4 regions of the Halomonas sp. A3H3 genome follow, and region 3 is predicted to be linked to each of the others. Evidence: predicted binding sites of a transcription regulator. Region 3 holds the regulator's gene; each other region holds the start of a gene.

Region 1 (4,521 bases), 1.8 Mb from region 3:
ACCATCGACAATAGCTACGCCCACCATATTCAACGACTGATGGTGACAGGCAATTTCGCCTTACTATGCGGAGTTAAACCTGAGGCGCTATGCGACTGGTACTTGGCGGTTTATGCCGATGCCAGTGAGTGGGTAGAGTTGCCTAATACGCTGGGGATGGTGCTCCATGCCGACGGCGGCTTAATGGGCTCGAAGCCCTACTGTGCGTCGGGCAAGTATATCGACAAAATGTCCGACCATTGTCAGCACTGCCGTTACTCACCCAAGCAGGTCACGGGGCCAAAAGCCTGCCCTTTCAACAGCCTTTACTGGCACTTTCTCGAAACCAACGCTGAGCGCCTGAGTAAGAACCCTCGTATGAAGCTGATTTACGGCTCCCTCAACCGCATGGCCGATGAGAAGCGCGAGGCTATCCGCCAACAGGCTGAGCACTTTTTGGATCAATTGGAAACATCGCCTGACTACGGGCAGCCCTACCACACAGCAGGTTATTCGGCCAATACCAACCAGGAGTCACCATGAGCCGCTACACGCCACTACATGCTGCACCGCCAGTTATGCTATTTCACGATGGTCACTGCCCCTTTTGCCAACAGGAAGTCGCGTGGCTGGAAAAGCATCGCCATCGGGAACACATCGCGCTGGTAGATATCCAGGCACGTGATTTTAACGCTCAGGCGTATGGGCAGGACTTTAACGCCATGATGGGCCAGTTGCACCTGCGTGATAGCCAAGGGAAATGGTATATCGGCATGGATGCCAGCCGTGCCCTCTATGCAGTGTTGGGCTATCGGCGGCTGGTGAGGTTTTCGTGCTTTCCGGGAGTACACGGCATAATGAATGCCGGCTACCGGTTTTTTGCCCGTCGCCGAATTCGGCTTGGGCAGTGGTGGGAAAAGCGTCAGACTAAACGTTGATGGGTGTGAACAGCGTTAAAAAACAAGCGGCATACGCGATGTGAGCGGCTCACTATAGTGCGCATCGCGGCCTATCACTTCATCGTGGGGCACATGCTGTACCAGGTAAGCGCGATGAATCCCGGCGCGCTTGAGATCCATATAGGCATCATCCAGCGAGCGAAACAGCATTGGCTTGGTACGCTGCGTCAGCATATGGCGCTCGCCTTCAACGTCTTCCAGCTCAATCTGATAAAAACGGCTGCCCGAATGGGTAATCACGCGAATTTCAAAATTGTCGTGATTGGCGACAAACTGCTTAAGATCCTTAAGTTCCATGGTTCCCTCCTATTATTTGGCTATTTCATACGTTATGCCAGACGGCATGTCATCAGGGCACAGCATGACTGCGCCCCATGACACTTCTATTGCCCTGTCATTGCAATGTAATGACAATAAGCAATAACTAGACATTAATAGCTAGGAGGTCAATATCGCAAGAGAGTTCCTGACCGGCAGGTCAAGATATCAATCGATCATTGATATTCAGAGGGGTCGATCGCTTTGCCAAGCGAATTGCGGTCAATCCAGTTGCCGCCTTTAGTCTCTTTGTAGCGGAACACGACCTTATCTCCCACCGTCACAGGCAGCTCACCATCTTCAGTCTGGTAACTATACTTCTCGCCTGCGACCACTAAATGGTAGCGATAAAGATCCGGCATACCTAGCCACTCTTTAAAAGGGCCTTCGCGCTCTATCGCCTCTAGCTCACCGCGACCTTCTAACTTAGGAAGACGCTGCCGGTTACCGCGCCGAAATCCACCTGCCATTTGCTGCTCCCGTTTTTACATATCGTGGGTGAGGCATTATACGAACTCGCCCCCCATCCTCAAGCTACTTATCACTAGCCTGTCATCACAAACCAGTCATCATTAACTTAGTCGCCGAACGCTTGGCCGTAACTATCCGGGGCCAAATCCTCAAAGCGGGTATATTTGCCGATAAAGGCCATATGCACCGTGCCAATAGGACCATTACGCTGCTTACCGATAATTAACTCAGCAATCCCCTGATTGTCGGGATTATCTGGATTATAGACCTCATCGCGATAAACGAAGGCAATGACGTCGGCATCCTGCTCGATCGCACCAGATTCCCTCAGATCCGACATAACCGGGCGTTTGTTGGGGCGCTGCTCCAAGGAGCGGTTCAACTGAGAAAGAGCTACCACAGGGCAGTTAAACTCTTTCGCCAACCCCTTCAAGGAGCGCGAAATCTCGGAAATCTCACCGGTGCGGTTTTCGCTAAAGCCAGGGATCTGCATCAACTGAAGATAATCGATCATGACCAGTGCGATATTGCCATGTTCACGCACCACACGGCGCAACCTTGAGCGCATTTCGTTAGGCGACAAGGCCGCGGTGTCGTCGATAAACAGCTGTTTGTCTTTGAGCAGATTAACCGCTGAGGTTAAACGCGGCCAATCCTCGTCCTCCAGTTGCCCGGTACGCACACGGGTTTGATCGATTCGGCCCAGGGAAGACAGCATCCTCAGCATGAGCGACTCTGCGGGCATCTCCATGGAGAACACCATGACTGGCTTGTCGCTGGAAATCACCGCATGTTCAACCAGGTTCATAGCGAAGGTCGTTTTACCCATCGAGGGTCGACCGGCGATGACCACCATATCGGATGGCTGCAACCCGGTGGTCATTTCATCCAGATCACGAAAACCAGTGGAAAGCCCGGTCATTTCACCTTTCAGATTAAACAGCTCATCAATACGATCCACCGCCTTGGTCAATAGATCGCTCATGCCAATGGGGCCGCCCGTTTTGGGGCGCTCCTCGGCAATCTGGAACACTAACCGCTCGGCTTCGTTAAGCAATTCATCAGCCGGGCGCCCCTGGGGAGTAAAGGCACTATCGGCAATTTGATTAGCCGCACGGATCAGCTTGCGCAGCGTTGCCCGCTCACGCACGATATCAGCATAGGCGCGAATATTACTGGCAGAGGGCGTGTTACGAGCAAGCTCTGCCAAAAACGCCAGGCCGCCTACGGTATCCAAGTGATCACGCGCTTCCAGCGCTTCAGAAAGCGTCACCACATCCAGCGGCTGACCGGCTTCAGCCAGATGAATCATCACGTTGAACACCAAACGGTGCTCATAGCGGTAGAAGTCATCAGCGACCAACCGCTCTGAAACGTTATCCCAGGCCTGGTTGTCTAGCATGAGCCCGCCTAGTACCGACTGCTCCGCCTCTAATGAATGCGGCGGCAGTTTTAGCGCTGCCGTTTCTGTATCAGCAGAAGGCTGGTCCTGCATAGCGAGCTCCTTTAAACACTACTGCGTAGCCGGTGAAGATGCTTATCTTAGCCGCATGCGGTGCGACTACCAACATGATCAAGGCGTTGTCTTAAAATACCCAGCGGGAGATGGGCTGGATAGTTTTGGCAACGCCCAAAAAATAGCGAATATCCAGAACTAGCGGATACCCGGAAAAACAAAAGGCGCGGGAGAAACCCCGCGCCTTTTGAGGCAGCTGTATTAGCTGCCGTTAGTAACGACTTTACGTCGTTACTAACTTAACTACTCGCTCAATTACTCTGCAACTACCACTACGCGTACAACGGCATCCACTTCAGCGTGCAAGTGAAGAGTGATGTCGTATTCGCCAGTTTGACGAATTGGGCCATTTGGCATGCGGACTTCGCTTTTGGCAATATCGATGCCAGCAGAGGAAATCGCGTCGGCCAGGTCACGCGGACCAATAGAACCAAACAGCTTGCCTTCATCGCCTGCTTTGGAAACCAAAGACAGTTCGATGTCGTTTAGCTGCTCAGCGCGCGCTTCGGCTTCTGCCTTACGCTCAGCGGCTTGCGCTTCGAGCTCAGCACGCTGTGCTTCAAACGCTTCGATGTTGTCTTTGGTGGCCGGTACGGCTAAGCCGTAAGGCACCAAGTAGTTACGACCATAACCAGGCTTCACGGTGACCTTGTCACCCAGGCCGCCCAGCTTACCAATGTTGTCGAGCAGAATGACTTCCATCTCGTAAACCTCTTGTCAGTTGCTGCGGGCAAGGCGTGCGCGAACGTTCGCGAATGTATCAATCAGCCCCAACAGCAGCACAATGAGAATCGTGGGCCAGGTCGTGATCAGTAGCACATAAAATGCTACCAGCCACAGCCCGTTCATCCCCTTTATTCCAATAAACCCGTGCACTAACGCAACGCCAGCTACCAACAGCGGAATCCAACCAAGCATCGCCAGCGCATGAGCGCCTAGCAGCATACCTATCACCCCAATGACGACCAGCACGGCTAGCTCTTTAGGGGTCAAGCGCAGTGCGTGAAACTCTTCGCGAAAGCCACCTGGGTTGTACAACCCAGCTTGCCAACTCCGCGCAAGTGCCAAGCACACTATGGCTGCCAACAGCACCACAAGCCCGGTTACTCCACCCACCACCAGTGCGGCAATGGTTTGAGTATCGTAGCCTTGATTGACAAATTCCGTGAGCATGCGATCCACTTCTTCTGAACCTTCTCGCAACTGCTCAAGCATTAGCTCAGTGCCACCTGGCGGACTGAAGATACCGAGTTGAACCATGACGGCGGCGACCAACGT
Region 2 (4,521 bases), 460 kb from region 3:
TGGTCAAACTTTCCAGCAAGCCCGCGACGATATCGTCGTAGCGGCTGACAAAGTCAGGCTGCATAAAGGCGCCTAAAAAATTAACCGCCCGGCCTGCGCCTTCCGCCACCCGCTCCCAGTTCACCTCTACCGAGGCAAGCGCTAAAAACAGATACACCACTGCACCAATGGCAAGCCCCCAGCGCAAGCGAGGACTTTCAATTAGCGGTAGTCGCCGCCACTGACCGCGCTGCGCCGCCTGCTGGCGTGCCTGCTCGCTCATCGTGCTGCCCCCGCTTCGATTGACGACATCACCCGCGCGTAGGGAGGATTAATCGGAGCAGTGTTAGTCGTCTCATCGCCGCTGACTTCTTCGTCCATTGGCTCAGGCGTGGTGTCCCAGTCCTCTTCACCATAAATCGTGGTGAGGATCTCACTGGTGAGTTCGCTGGGAAGGCCATCAAAGACGATTTCACCCGCCCGCAGGCCGACAATGCGGTCAGCAAATTGCTGGGCCAGCGCTACGTCGTGAATATTGATGATCGCCGCCAGTTCGCGCTCTGCGCACAGCTCACGAATCAAACGCATGATTTGGCGCGAAGTTTTTGGGTCAAGGCTGGCGGTGGGTTCATCCACCAGCAACAGCTTAGGACTTTGCAGGAGCGCCCTGGCGATACCCACCCGCTGGCGCTGGCCGCCAGACAGGGCATCGGCACGTTTATCGATGGCATGCGGCAACCCCACTCGCTCCAATAGACGGAAGGCTTCAATCACAGCCTCCTGCGGGTAGCGGCGCAGGAAGCTGCGCCAAAATCCCACATAACCGAGCTGACCTGAAAGCACGTTCTCCATCACGGTTAGGCGGTCTACTAACGCATACTCTTGAAAAATCATTCCCATGGAGCGGCGGGCATGACGCAGCTTATGTCCCGAGAGCTTCGTCAGTTCCGTGCCGTCCAGGCGAATACTGCCCTGAGTAGGCTCAACCAACCGGTTCACACAGCGAATCAGTGTGCTTTTACCCGCGCCAGATGGGCCAATCAGCGCCATCACTTGGCCTTTGGGCAGCGTTAGTTCAATATCCGTCAGCGCTCGATCCCCGGTAGGGTAACGTTTACCAACGCCGGTGAGTGTCAACATGGAAGTGCCTCATCTACATAGCGGTTCGGCCAGAAGGTTGCCCTCCTGGCCGATCGTATTGGGGTACTGCTTAAAGATTAATCGCAGTCGTAGGTCACGCCGTTGGCGTCAGCGATGGTGCGGATAACCGCCCAGTTTTCCTGATAAGTAATCGGAATAAACTGCGCTTCGCCGGAGTTGGCGAATTCTGACTCTAGGGCAGTGCCTTCCCAGTCGTAGCTGAAGAACGCATCCTGAATCTTCTCGGCAAGTTCCGGGTTCAGGTTATTCGCCAGCCCGTAAGCGGTGGTGGGGAAGGTTTGTGAGGTGTAGATAATGTCGTAATCACCTTCGTTCACTACACCGCGGGAAATCATCCGCTTGCCTACGGAGTTAGCAATCGCCGCCGCGTCGTAATCTTCGTTAACCACGCCGAGAATGGAGTTGTCGTGAGAACCAGAGAAAGCGGTCTCAAAATCTTCACCCGCTTCCATACCGTACTCAGAGCGCAGCAGCGCCGAGGGGGCGCGGAAGCCAGAGTTAGAGGTTTCTGAGGTAAACGCTAGTTGGCGACCCTGCAAGTCTTCAACGGCTTCAATGCCGCTTCCGGGGTAGGTAATGATCTCCATTTCATAGCCAAAACTGCCATCTTCCGCGGCCATCATGGCGAAGGGGCGGAAACCACCGCAGTTAACCGCGACCGGTACGCCACCGGTATTGAAACCGGCTACGTGGAGACGGCCAGCGCGCAGCGCTTCCTGCTGGGCAGCATTGGACTGCACCGGGAAGAACTGGACTTTTTTGCCGGTGGCTTCGCTCAGGTGATCCAAAAAACCAGACCAGACATCAGCGTAAACCGCAGGATCTTCAACCGGCGTATAAGCAAACACCAAGGTATCCGGATCCACCCACTGTGACTCGTCGCTGGGAACATCGGCAACCATATCGCCATCGTTATCCACATAGCGCGATGAAAGATCCGCAGAGGCGTTCACTGCGACCAAGGCGAAGGCACTGGCAACGGCGGCACTGATTAACGTGCGGGAGAGGGATAATGTCTGCATGGGTCACCTGTAGCGTTCTGTAGAGTTATTAAAAGATGACAACATCCTGACGACTCCAGATGACAAAAATGGGGCACTTATATGACCACTTCGTGACGTTTTGGCGAAGGACAGTTAATCTACAGCTTGAAAAGCCTCGTGACCGCGGCGCTCTACAAACAGGCTGTTACCGGGAATTTTTTTCGCCTGGTGCTTCAGCTCAGAAAGCTCGCCTGCGATATCCAGCGATTGGCAGGTAGTCGTATCATGGATGGGTTTTACCGCAATCGAGACGCTCACAAAGGGAAAAAACGTCATTCTATTTTGACGGTTTTCGATGTGAATCCCGCCCTGAAGGCGGTCAGCCTCTTCATAGAAGCCCGGAGCCATCACCTCGAATGAGTGTAGAATTTGCTGACAAACACTTTCCCAGTACTCAAGCGGCAGCAACATCATAAAATCATCGCCGCCAATATGGCCAATAAAGCCCCCGGCATTCTCTACCTGTGCTTGCAGCAGCCGCGATAGCGAAATGATGATGTGGTCACCTCGGGCGTAGCCATAGGCATCGTTAAAGGCTTTAAAGTTATCCAAGTCAACATAGGCCGCAGCAAACCCATGCCCGGAGGCCAAATAAGCCGCCAGGGTTTCATTGATCAGGATATTACCCGGCAGGCCGGTGAGCGGGTTGGCATGCCGCGCTTGGCGCACCTGAATCGCGGTAATCTCACGCAAAAGGTCAACGATATTGCCCATCCCCAGGTAGTCACCGTTAGCGTTAACGATGACAAAGTCCTCTTGCTCAATATCCCGGCTGTCGGTCAACTTCTGACTCAAAATCTCAAGCGGAGTATCCGCTTCGGCCACCAGCATGCGTGCATCAGCAACGTCCAGCACACGGCGCTTGGCATAAAGCGAATGGCTATAGGGGTTGGTAAATAGAGTTAAAAACGAGTTGCGTCGCACCACAGCCACGGGCTTACCATTCTCCAGCACGGCCACACAGCGCAAACTGGGTTGTTGGCGAAATCGCTCGGAGATATACGGCACTGCGCAATCCGTAGTTATGGCATCGGTAGCCCGTAAAATCGAGCGCGTGGTGCGACCCGCAGGGCTTTTTAATTGGGTGCTCGCTGGCAGCACCATATTGAGTTCTAAAGGCGGCTGCTGGTTGGGTCGGGCGAAATAGAAGCCTTGTAGTAGTGCGAGCCCACGGTCGAGTTCCCACAAGCAAAGATGCTCAGCAGCGGTCTCCACCCCTTCGGCGATCACTTGGCAGTCCAGGCTACGCGCCACATCGAGAATCGAACGCAGGAACTCTCGCTTGGCAGGATCCTGGTCAATGCCGGAGATAAAGTGTCGGTCGAGTTTAACGAAATCCGGGCGCAGCTCCGACCAGTGGCGCAGGCTTGAGTGACCTGCACCGAGGTCATCCAGCGCCACCTGGAAGCCCATGGTGCGGTAGTGATCCACCGCTTGGCGCATTAGCTCGTAGTCGTGGATTGGCACGTGTTCAGTGAGCTCGATCACCACCCGCTCTGGGGGCAAGCCGCTGTCACGAATAAAGCCAAGCGTTAAGCCTTCGCGAAAATCACGCTCTACGATCGTCAACGGCATAACGTTAAGAAACAGCAGGCCCGGCAGATCGAGCTCTGCAAAGCGGTAGATGGCTAACCGTCGGCAGAGTATATCTAATTCCACCAGCTTTCCGGCCTGAGTGGCTACTTCAAACAGTCGTAACGGCGAGTGAAGCGGCGATGTTTTAGGCCCACGAATCAGTGCTTCGTAGCCATAAATCGCCTGCTGGCTGGCATCCACAATGGGCTGAAAGAGCACGTGCAACTCTTCTGTTGCAATAATCTTTTGCAACCACTGCGATTCTTGTGCGGTCATTTGCCTGCTGCCCTATTCTGCCACCCTAATAACCAGCGGTGGTTCCTATGATGTGTCACCTTCCCTGGAGTTGGTTGATAAGCTGCAAGCAAGCGTGCGTCATTTTTGTGACGCTATAATGACAATCATCAAGGACATCAGTCAGTTGACGCTACACTGACGTTAAATGAGCGGTTTCTCCCGCGCCGGAAAGACCACCTCGCTACCGTCGGCGTCGAGCTGTCGGATATCGATAGGGTGGCCTTTTTCATCCAGCGTTACTAAGCCAATGCCGCTGGCGTTCCACAGCCGTTCACCCGCGCTGGCGCGGTCAGGATCGCGGGGGTGAACGCTTAGTTTGCGGCGCTTGGTGAACCAATTAAGCGGCGACCACGGCGCGTAGAGCCAGCGATTGAGCCGGTCAAAGGTATTGAGCAGGTTTTTGGGAAAGGTGTTTTTGATCCCGCTTGAGGTGATCTGCCACAGATGGGGAGAACGGCGCTGATGA
Region 3 (4,521 bases):
CGGTAAAAGCGTTCTGTTAGTCGGGGAATATGAACGGGATCAATCCCTTCACCGTTATCTTCCACATCGATATAGCCGCCACCAGTAGCGCTAGCTTTCCAGCGCAGGGTGATTTGGCTGCCAGCAGGCGTGTAGCGAACCGCATTAAAGGCAAGGTTAGAGACGGCGCTGCGAATCTCCTGTTCACTGCCTAACAGTCGGGCATCGCTCTCAAGGGCGACGGTAATGGTATGACGTTGATGCGATAGGGCCAGCGCATCATCACAAACGCTTTGCAGTAAAGGCTCGAGTGGCAGTGGATGATGATCTTGGCCGCCCTGGTCAATTTCCAAACGCGAGAGCAGCAATAAATCGTTGACCAGATTCTGCATCCGCTGGGTCTGTTCCTGCATTTGCTGAATACTACGTCCCAAGCGCGGCGGAAGCTGGTCGGAGATATCACTGTAGGTTTCCAAATAGCCGGAGAGAACGGTCAGCGGCGTACGTAACTCATGGGAAACGTTGGCGACAAAGTCGCGCCGCATCTGCTCAAGACGATGCAAGCGGGTGATATCGCGAGCCATCACTAAGCGTTCGTCGTCACCATAGAGGGTAATTTGATACTGCAGGATTCGCCGTTCATCAATCGGTGAGGTGAGCGTTAACGGCTCACTGTAGTTACGCGAATTAAAATAGCTGATAAAGCCCGGGTCGCGCAGCAGGTTGGTAATGTGTTGACCACGATCATGGGCGGTTTGTAGCCCCAGCATGGCGGTGGCGGCGCTGTTCCACCACTCCAAATCACCGTGGCGATCAAGCATGACCACGCTATCACGCATTGCTTCAGACGACTCTTGAATACGTGCCAAAGTAGCCCGCAGACGGCTTTGGGTGATGCGCTGACTTTTTTGATAGCGGTATAAACGATCGAATAGCTCGCCCCACATCCCGCGAGCGGCAGGCGGTTCATCGTTAGGGTGGAGGGTGAGCCACAAATAGAGTTCGCGTAACTGTCGTAAGTGGTAAAACAGGCATCCCGCAAGCCCTGCTGCGAGCCCCAGCCCAGCCGAGCCCAACAGCCAGCCCAAGCAAGTGCCCAGCGTGGCCAGCCACGCTATTCGCCACAGCTCACGACTCCATAAACGCACATTTACACCCGTGCAGAGAAACGGTAACCGGTACCCCGAACCGTTTGGATCAGGTTTTGATGCACGTCACCCAGCGCTTTACGCAAGCGGCGGATATGCACATCGACCGTGCGCTCTTCAACGTAAACATTGCCGCCCCACACTTGGTCAAGCAGCTGGCTACGTGTGTAAGCGCGCTCTTGGTGAGTCATAAAAAACTGCAGCAAACGGTACTCGGTGGGGCCCATTTCCAGCGCTTTGCCGTGGGCACTTACCCGGTGGCTCACCGGATCAAGCAGCAGGCCGTTAATCTCAATCGGGTCTTCAACGCCACGTGGCGTCGCACGGCGCAGCACCGCTTTTAGCCGTGCCACCAATTCCCGGGGTGAAAAAGGCTTGGTGATATAATCATCGGCACCGGCTTCAAGCCCTTGAATTTTATTATCCTCTTCGCCTTTCGCGGTGAGCATAATAATCGGGATTTCAGCGGTGGTTTCTTCACGTTTTAGGCGTCTCGCCAGCTCAATACCGCTAGTGCCGGGCATCATCCAGTCCAGCAGCAGTAAATCGGGTTGGTGGTCGACCACCATGGCATGGGCATCCTGGGCGTTATCCGCTTCGAGCACGCGATAGTCAGCCATTTCCAGCGCTACCGCGATCATCTCGCGAATCGACGCCTCATCATCGACAATCAGAACGGTCTTGGCGGTCATACCAGAGCCTCACGGTGTTCAAAGAAACTAGTTCAAAGAAAAACAGTTCAAAGATAAACAGATCAATGACATGTCAGTGACGATAACACCATGACTTGATGACAATTACATGACAATCGCCTCGATCAGCCAGCCGCAGGCCACCAACTTAGCGCGATACCGGCAAAAATCAGCAGTCCCGACCAGTGATTATTGAGAAACGCCTGGAAGCAGGCATCCCGCTCCTGGTCGCGAATTAAGCGCTGCTGATGCAGAAAAGTCGCTGCCATTGCCGCTAGCCCTAACCAGAAGAAACCACCTAAACCAACCCGCCAGCCTACCCAAGCCAGCAACCCCAGGGTGGCTAGCTGGAGTAAGCCGATAATCAAACGATCCGCATTTCCAAACAGCACGGCCGTCGATTTAATGCCAATTTTTAAATCGTCGTCGCGATCGACCATGGCGTACTGGGTATCGTAGGCCACTGTCCAGCACACATTAGCGCAGAATAGCAGCCATGCTTCCAGCGGCACGTGGCCGAGCACGGCGCCAAAAGCCATCGGAATTGCCCAGGAAAAAGCCGCGCCCAGCACCACCTGAGGAAAGTGGGTATAGCGCTTCATAAACGGATAAATAATCGCCAGCAGCACCCCGCCCAGCGAGAGCAGCACCGTAAACCAGTTGGTCAGTAATACCAGAATAAACGCAGCGGCCACCAGGGCGATAAACAGCAGTTGAGCTTCGGTTTCGCTGATACGGCCCGTCGCTAGCGGACGTTGTTTTGTGCGTTTCACATGCCCATCGAAGTGGCGATCCGCATAGTCATTGACCACGCAGCCCGCAGCGCGCATCACATAAACGCCGGCCACAAAAATCAGCAGCACATTTCGCCCTGGTACACCTTCCGCAGCCACCCATAATGCCCACAGCGTCGGCCACATCAAAAGCCATGTGCCTATCGGCCGATTCAAGCGCATCAGCTGTAAAAAATCTGCCACGCGAGCCCATCCCTTCGGCCGCAACAGTGAACGATCCATGCTTACCTCACGAAGAATAAGATGCAGGCGCTAGCCTAGCGCGAAGGCAGGCCAAGATCATCCGCCATCGCCGTCAAAAAATACTCTTGCACTAATAATGACAGACTGCCGTGCTTACAGCCGTGATAAAAAACAGAGCGCCTTCCCCAGGCACAGCCTTCCTGTATGCCGTTGACGCTAGCAAACTGGGGGGAATGCGTCGTTACTTCCAATGGCCCACGCACTAAACCCGGCTGGCGAAATAGCCAACTACCTAGCGAGCGCTCGCCCAAGCACTCTAGCCGTTGGCCCTTTACCTGTGAGAGCGGGGCGACCGAGCGCGCCACCACCCATGGCGTTCCATCTAAGCACAGCGCCACTTCCCGCAGCCAGGCGTAACGCTTGGCACCAATGCCCAGCGCCTGAGCCTCATCCTGGCGCGGCCAACCAACCCCCTGGCGCAGCAGTCGTACTCGAAACGGCTTCTCGCCACCTGCGACCATTAAGCGGGCGGTTAACGAGTCGGTGGAGGCAACCCACTGCCACCAGGAAGCACTCATCGCCGGGCGCGCCGCATCAATCGGGCGCCAGCGGGAAAATAGAGGAGTTTGCCGAAAAGCAGCAGCCGTCACCGAGTTCTCCAGGGCAATTAACGGGTTGGCTAGTGTAACATGGGCACTGAAAGGCTTTTGTTTCAGCAACTTTTTTAACGACTCGGTTTAGCGCTTCTTTTTTCGCAATCTTATTTAGCAACTTTTTTGGTGTCTGCATGCCCGCCACCCAAACACAGAAAACCTCTTCGCACGCTGCGCTGGTGATTATTGGCACTGGAATGGCAGGGGTTGGCCTTGCCCGGGCGTTGCGCCGATTGGGCGACCAACGCTCAATCACGCTGGTGAGCGCCGACAGCGGCGATGATTACAGCAAGCCGTTGCTCTCCACCGGCTTCGCCAAGGGCCTGGTGCCCGAACAATTAGCCCAGCGCAGCGCTACTGACCTGGGCGAAGAGCTAAATGCCCAAATGGTTATCCACACCCAGGTAACCGCACTGGATGTGGATAACCAAACAATTCTGCTCGAAGGCGGCATGGTGCTCGGCTACGACACACTGGTACTGGCCACTGGCGCTGCACCACGGGTGCCCTTCAGCATTGAACCCAGCGTAGCCCCACGCTGCTTTACCATTAACGACCTGGATGACTACCGCCGCTTTCACACGGCGCTAGGCCAGGGCCCTGCACGGGTGGCGATTGTTGGCGCGGGGCTGGTCGGCTGTGAATTTGCCAACGACCTCCACGCTGGCGGCCATCGTGTCAGCCTCATTGCCCCAGAAGGAACCCTACTTCCTCGCTTGCTGCCACCGCCCTTAGGGAACGCCCTAGGCGATGCCTTTAGCGAAGCAGGTATCCATCTTCACCTTGCACGTTCGATTGATTCGATAGCGGCCGAAAGCGGCGAAGATATCGTATTACGTCTGGATAACGGCGACGCTGTCAGCGCTGATCTCGTGTTGATGGCAACCGGCCTTGTACCTCGCACAGCACTTGCCGAATCGGCTGATTTAAACGTATCACCTGGCGGTATAGTCGTTGACCGCCAGTTGCGTACATCGCACCCCAATATCCACGCCCTGGGCGATGCAGCCTGCGTAGACGGTGTTAATGCCATGTACGTGCAGCCACTACAAGCCAGCGTTAAGGCGCTGGC
Region 4 (4,521 bases), 2.1 Mb from region 3:
ATTACGACTACGTATTTGCTCCTTCGCTCTATTTGTCTGGTGATTTTCTCGATTACCAACGCTATAACGAGCGCTACAGTGCCTTCTATTTCGCCGATGTATCGGGGCATGGTGCCTCGTCGGCATTTGTTACCGTGCTGCTCAAATATTTATGCAACCGCTGGCTGAGTGAGTGGGATGGCCAGCATCCGGAAAATCTGCCGCCTGATTGGTTAAAGGCGATGAACCGCGAGCTGCAGGGCACCGATATTGGTAAACATGCCACCTTATTTGTCGGTGTTATTGACCACGAGGCGCATACTCTTCACTATTCGCTCGGCGCGCAGCTTCCCATGCCCCTGTTGGCAGCAGAAGGAGAGCTACGCCGTTTAGAAGGCGAGGGAATGCCAGTAGGCCTTTTCCCCGATGTGGAGTATCCTTCGCTGAGTTGTGCATTGCCGAATAAATTTCGTCTATGGCTCTGCTCAGATGGAGTATTGGAATGCTTGCCGGGTAAAACGCTCGACACGCGGCTCAAGGAGCTTGAGCAATTAGTAAGCGAGAGTGTAACGCTTGAGCAGTTGCGCGACCGGCTAGCAGAAACGAATGCACTCCTTGCCGAAGGGGATGCAGAGTTTGATGCCAACCAAGAGCGCGATGCTTTACCCGATGATCTAACAATCATGATGGTGAGCGGATTTGGTCATGCTGATTGAAGAGGGCCGCATTAAAGCGGCGTTCGATTCTGGTGTTTTTATTCTAAAACTGTGTGGTGATGTGCGTTTGACGCTCTGCGCCACGCTGGATACTCAAGCCCAGCGTCTTGCCGAGACGCCGGGGTTGCGTGCCGTATTGATTGACCTGCGTGAAGCCACCAATGTCGATTCGACGGCGCTTGGTTTTTTGGCCAAGGTCGCGATGGCGGTGAAAGGGCGCCTGGAGCAGCCGCCGACGATTATTGTCGATAATCCTGATGTACGGCAGATGTTGGACGTGATGGGCTTTGCGCGTTTCTTCACGCTGATGGAAGCGCCGCTACAACAGACGAGTACGCTCAACAATGAGCTTGAAGAGCTGCCCCAAGAGCCGGCAGACGAAGAGGGACTGCGCGATCGTATCCTGGAAGCCCACCGTATTTTAATGCATATGAACGAGCATAACCGTGAGCAGTTTCAGCCACTGGTTGACATGCTTGAGTCGCAAGACGCCACTACGCATCACTAAGCTCCCCTCTCCTTGATAAGCCCCTGGCCTCTCCCAAGGGCTATCTACCGATAGTCTCCAATCCCGACAAAGGCCTTAAAATCAGCTATGATTAGCGGCCTATCTATTCCAGTGCGTACATTATCGCCTTAAGGAGACCCATGGATCTTAATCCTCGCCGGGTAGCACTGTTGGTTGCCGCCAATACGGCGCTGGCACCCTTTGCTATCGACGCTTATTTGCCTGCCATGGGTATCATTGCTGAAAGCATTGGCGCCAGTATTCACCGTACTGAACTCTCCATCAGCGTATTCCTGTTCGGCTTTGCATTGGGCCAGCTATGCTTTGGGCCGCTTTCGGATCGGATGGGTAGAAAGCCTGTGCTGTTGGGCGGATTGGTGGTGTTTATGCTGGCAAGTCTTGCTATTACGATGGCGAACAGTTTGCCCACGCTGCTGGCTTGGCGGTTTATTCAAGCGCTGGGAGGCGGGGCCTGCGTGGTCAACTCGGCGGCGATTGTGCGCGACTGCTTTAGCGGGCGTGAGGCCGCCAAAGTGATGTCCACCATGGCAATGATTATGATGCTGGCGCCGCTGGTGGCGCCTGCAGTGGGCAGTTTGCTACTGCACGTGGCCGGCTGGTGGCTGATTTTTGTGTTCTTAGCCGTTTACGCAGGCTTTTTGCTCTGGCTGCTAGGAACGCGGTTACCTGAAACCCGCGATATGTCGCTGCCGGCAGCTTCACCACGGCAGGTAATACGCAACTACGCCAGCGTGCTTAAGCATCGTGAAGGCATGGGCTATATCTGTGCGGTAGCGGCTTCCTTTGCGGGCCTGTTTGCCTTTGTGACCGCTTCGCCGTTTCTTTATCTTGACTATTTTGGCCTCTCGCCCGGCACTTATCCGCTAGTGTTTGGGGTCAACGTGGTCGTTATTGCGCTCTCTAATCGGGTCAATATTCATCTGCTCCGCAAGCGCACTCCTCAGCAGAATTTGCGTTTAGGGTTGCTTATACAACTGGTGGCCGCGCTTGGGTTGGTAGCGGTGACCGCCCTGGACATCGCGTCGCTAGTGATCGTGGTGCCGTTGATTATGCTGTTTACCGGTATGATCGGGCTGATTACACCCAACGCGATTTCGTCGTTACTGGATCATTTTGGCCATATCAGCGCCACGGCAACGGCGCTACTGGGCGGGATCCAGTTTACCTGCGGCGCCCTCGCGGGAGTGATGGTAGGGCTGTTCGAGGTAGAGCATCTTTGGCCCATGGTACTCACCATGCTGGGCGCTGCGTTGCTAGGCAATATCGGTGTGCGCAAACTGACTAAAGCACCTGCTGCGGATGAATAGTTTTCAAATGGATAGGGCGTATGGATAGTTTGAATGGATAAGTTGAATGGATAGCATACTGGCTTGGGTCAATATGCCGATGGGCACTTGGTTAGCTTGCTCCGCCGTACTGTTAATGGGTGCTTTTGTGCAGCGCGCTACCGGCTTTGGTTTGGCCATTATTGGCGCACCGCTACTGTTGATGCTAGAGCCTCGTCTGGTGCCGGTCACTCTGGTACTGTTCGGATTTATCGTCTCCCTGATGATGGTGCGTCATTACTGGCACGAGGTGCGCCTGGACTCCATTGGCATGGCACTAGTGGGGCGCCTTCCCGGCAATGCGCTGGGTATTTGGCTGCTACTCGCCGCCCCCATGTTTGTGTTAGAAAAGCTGATTGCGGTCATCGTCCTGTTTGCGGTACTCGTCACCTTGTGCCGCTTTCAGTTGCCGGTAAACCGAATAACGCTGTTTGGCGCAGGGGTGCTCTCTGGCATTTTTGGCACCGTTGCGGCTATTGGTGGCCCTCCCATCGTGTTGCTGATGCACGGCTTACCCGCTGATCGTGTGCGCGGCAATCTAGCCGCCTTTTTTATTTTGACCTCTCTATTGACCTTAATCACCCTTGCCTTGGCTGACCAGATTCAGCTTTGGCATTTCCAGGTCGCGCTTACCTTCCTGCCTGCAGTATTAATAGGTAATGCCTTGGCAGATACCGTAGCTCACCGTTTAGACCGGCGCCTGCTGCAAGGTGCCTCGCTGGCGTTATGCACCCTCGCAGCGCTAGGACTTTTGTGGTGATGTAAGGTCGGGTTGCCTCTATGTAACGAAAAATTTTCTACGTTTTGCTCGCTGTCATGAAGTTGTCATGGAACCAGTGCAAGGTATGCCTTGCGAAGGCCAGATCCCTACATGAACAGGAGTATTTCGCATGAACCGTATTCTAAAAACCACCGTTATCGCGGCTGCTGTAATGAGCGTTGCCGGTGTTGCTCAAGCCCGTGATCAAATCCGAATCGTTGGTTCCAGTACCGTTTACCCGTTTGCCAGCTACGTAACGGAAGAGTTCGGTGCGACTACTGGTAACCCGACGCCTGTTATTGAATCGACTGGTTCGGGCGGCGGTTTGCGTCTGTTCTGTAATGGTGTTGGTGAAGGCACACCCGACATTACTAACGCTTCTCGTCGCATGAAAGTGTCTGAGTTTGAGCGTTGTGAAGAGAACGGCGTTACCGATATCACCGAGGCTAAAATCGGTTCTGACGGCATCGTATTGGGTCAATCAAGCGAAAACGATGACATTGCTTTAACCCGCGAACAGATCTTCATGGCGGTAGCTGCCATGGTGCCGGTTGATGGCGAGTTAGTTGAAAACCCCTACACCAACTGGAGCGAGATCGATTCTTCGCTGCCAGACCGTGAAATCTCCATTTATGGGCCGCCGACAACTTCGGGTACCCGCGATGCTTTTGAAGAGCTGGTAATGGAATCTGCGTCTGAGGGTATGGATGTTTACGGCGATGAAGGCTACACCGATATTCGTTCTGACGGTGTTTACATCGATGCCGGTGAAAACGACAACCTGATCGTTCAGCGTCTTTCAGAAGACACCGGTGCCTTTGGTATCTTCGGCTACTCTTTCCTTGAAGAGAATACTGACACGATCAGCGCCGCCAGTATTGATGGCGTCGATCCTGAAGCTGAGGCGATCAGCTCCGGTGACTATCCTATCGCGCGTTCACTGTGGTTCTACGTGAAGAACCAGCACGCTGAAGACGTCCCGCCGATGTACGATTACGTCGATATGTTTATGAGCGAAATGATGATTGGCGATGACGGCTACTTGCGTGATATCGGCTTGATCGTTCTGCCAGAAGAAGAGCGCGAAGAGTGGCGCCAGGCTGTTGCAGATCGCACTTCAATGACAGCAGACGTTCTTAAGTAAGTTGGTAGGTCAGATTAAAAGTGGTCGGCAGCGCAAGCTGCCGACCCGTTATTGTTGATAGGTTTCTT

The links. Region 3 encodes PhoB, which activates phosphate uptake and scavenging genes when phosphate is short. Its sites were predicted from a motif close to TGTCATANNNNTGTCANA; they were not measured.
Region 1: a site for PhoB is predicted at 1,331-1,348, ahead of HALA3H3_RS16760 (DUF6482 family protein). Genes of this name have one in related genera too.
Region 2: a site for PhoB is predicted at 2,197-2,214, ahead of phnD (phosphate/phosphite/phosphonate ABC transporter substrate-binding protein). Genes of this name have one in related genera too.
Region 4: a site for PhoB is predicted at 3,362-3,379, ahead of HALA3H3_RS17865 (PstS family phosphate ABC transporter substrate-binding protein). Genes of this name have one in related genera too.

The regions. Positions count from the first base shown of each region.
Region 1 covers NZ_HG423343.1:3,737,618-3,742,138, reverse strand. Annotated here, with positions in the region: gene HALA3H3_RS16770 (cryptochrome/photolyase family protein) at 1-522, shown strand, start outside; gene HALA3H3_RS16765 (thiol-disulfide oxidoreductase DCC family protein) at 519-917, shown strand; gene HALA3H3_RS16760 (DUF6482 family protein) at 933-1,235, opposite strand; gene HALA3H3_RS16755 (hypothetical protein) at 1,433-1,726, opposite strand; gene dnaB (replicative DNA helicase) at 1,834-3,222, opposite strand; gene rplI (50S ribosomal protein L9) at 3,499-3,945, opposite strand; gene HALA3H3_RS16740 (hypothetical protein) at 3,961-4,521, opposite strand, start outside.
Region 2 covers NZ_HG423343.1:1,443,564-1,448,084, forward strand. Annotated here, with positions in the region: gene phnE (phosphonate ABC transporter, permease protein PhnE) at 1-262, opposite strand, end outside; gene phnC (phosphonate ABC transporter ATP-binding protein) at 259-1,119, opposite strand; gene phnD (phosphate/phosphite/phosphonate ABC transporter substrate-binding protein) at 1,197-2,162, opposite strand; gene HALA3H3_RS06305 (EAL domain-containing protein) at 2,277-4,034, opposite strand; gene HALA3H3_RS06310 (alkaline phosphatase D family protein) at 4,197-4,521, opposite strand, start outside.
Region 3 covers NZ_HG423343.1:1,898,824-1,903,344, reverse strand. Annotated here, with positions in the region: gene phoR (phosphate regulon sensor histidine kinase PhoR) at 1-1,127, opposite strand, end outside; gene phoB (phosphate regulon transcriptional regulator PhoB) at 1,130-1,819, opposite strand; gene ubiA (4-hydroxybenzoate octaprenyltransferase) at 1,945-2,835, opposite strand; gene HALA3H3_RS08385 (chorismate--pyruvate lyase family protein) at 2,871-3,446, opposite strand; gene HALA3H3_RS08380 (NAD(P)/FAD-dependent oxidoreductase) at 3,584-4,521, shown strand, end outside.
Region 4 covers NZ_HG423343.1:3,956,219-3,960,739, forward strand. Annotated here, with positions in the region: gene HALA3H3_RS17845 (PP2C family protein-serine/threonine phosphatase) at 1-695, shown strand, start outside; gene HALA3H3_RS17850 (STAS domain-containing protein) at 685-1,203, shown strand; gene HALA3H3_RS17855 (multidrug effflux MFS transporter) at 1,344-2,531, shown strand; gene HALA3H3_RS17860 (sulfite exporter TauE/SafE family protein) at 2,578-3,309, shown strand; gene HALA3H3_RS17865 (PstS family phosphate ABC transporter substrate-binding protein) at 3,440-4,453, shown strand.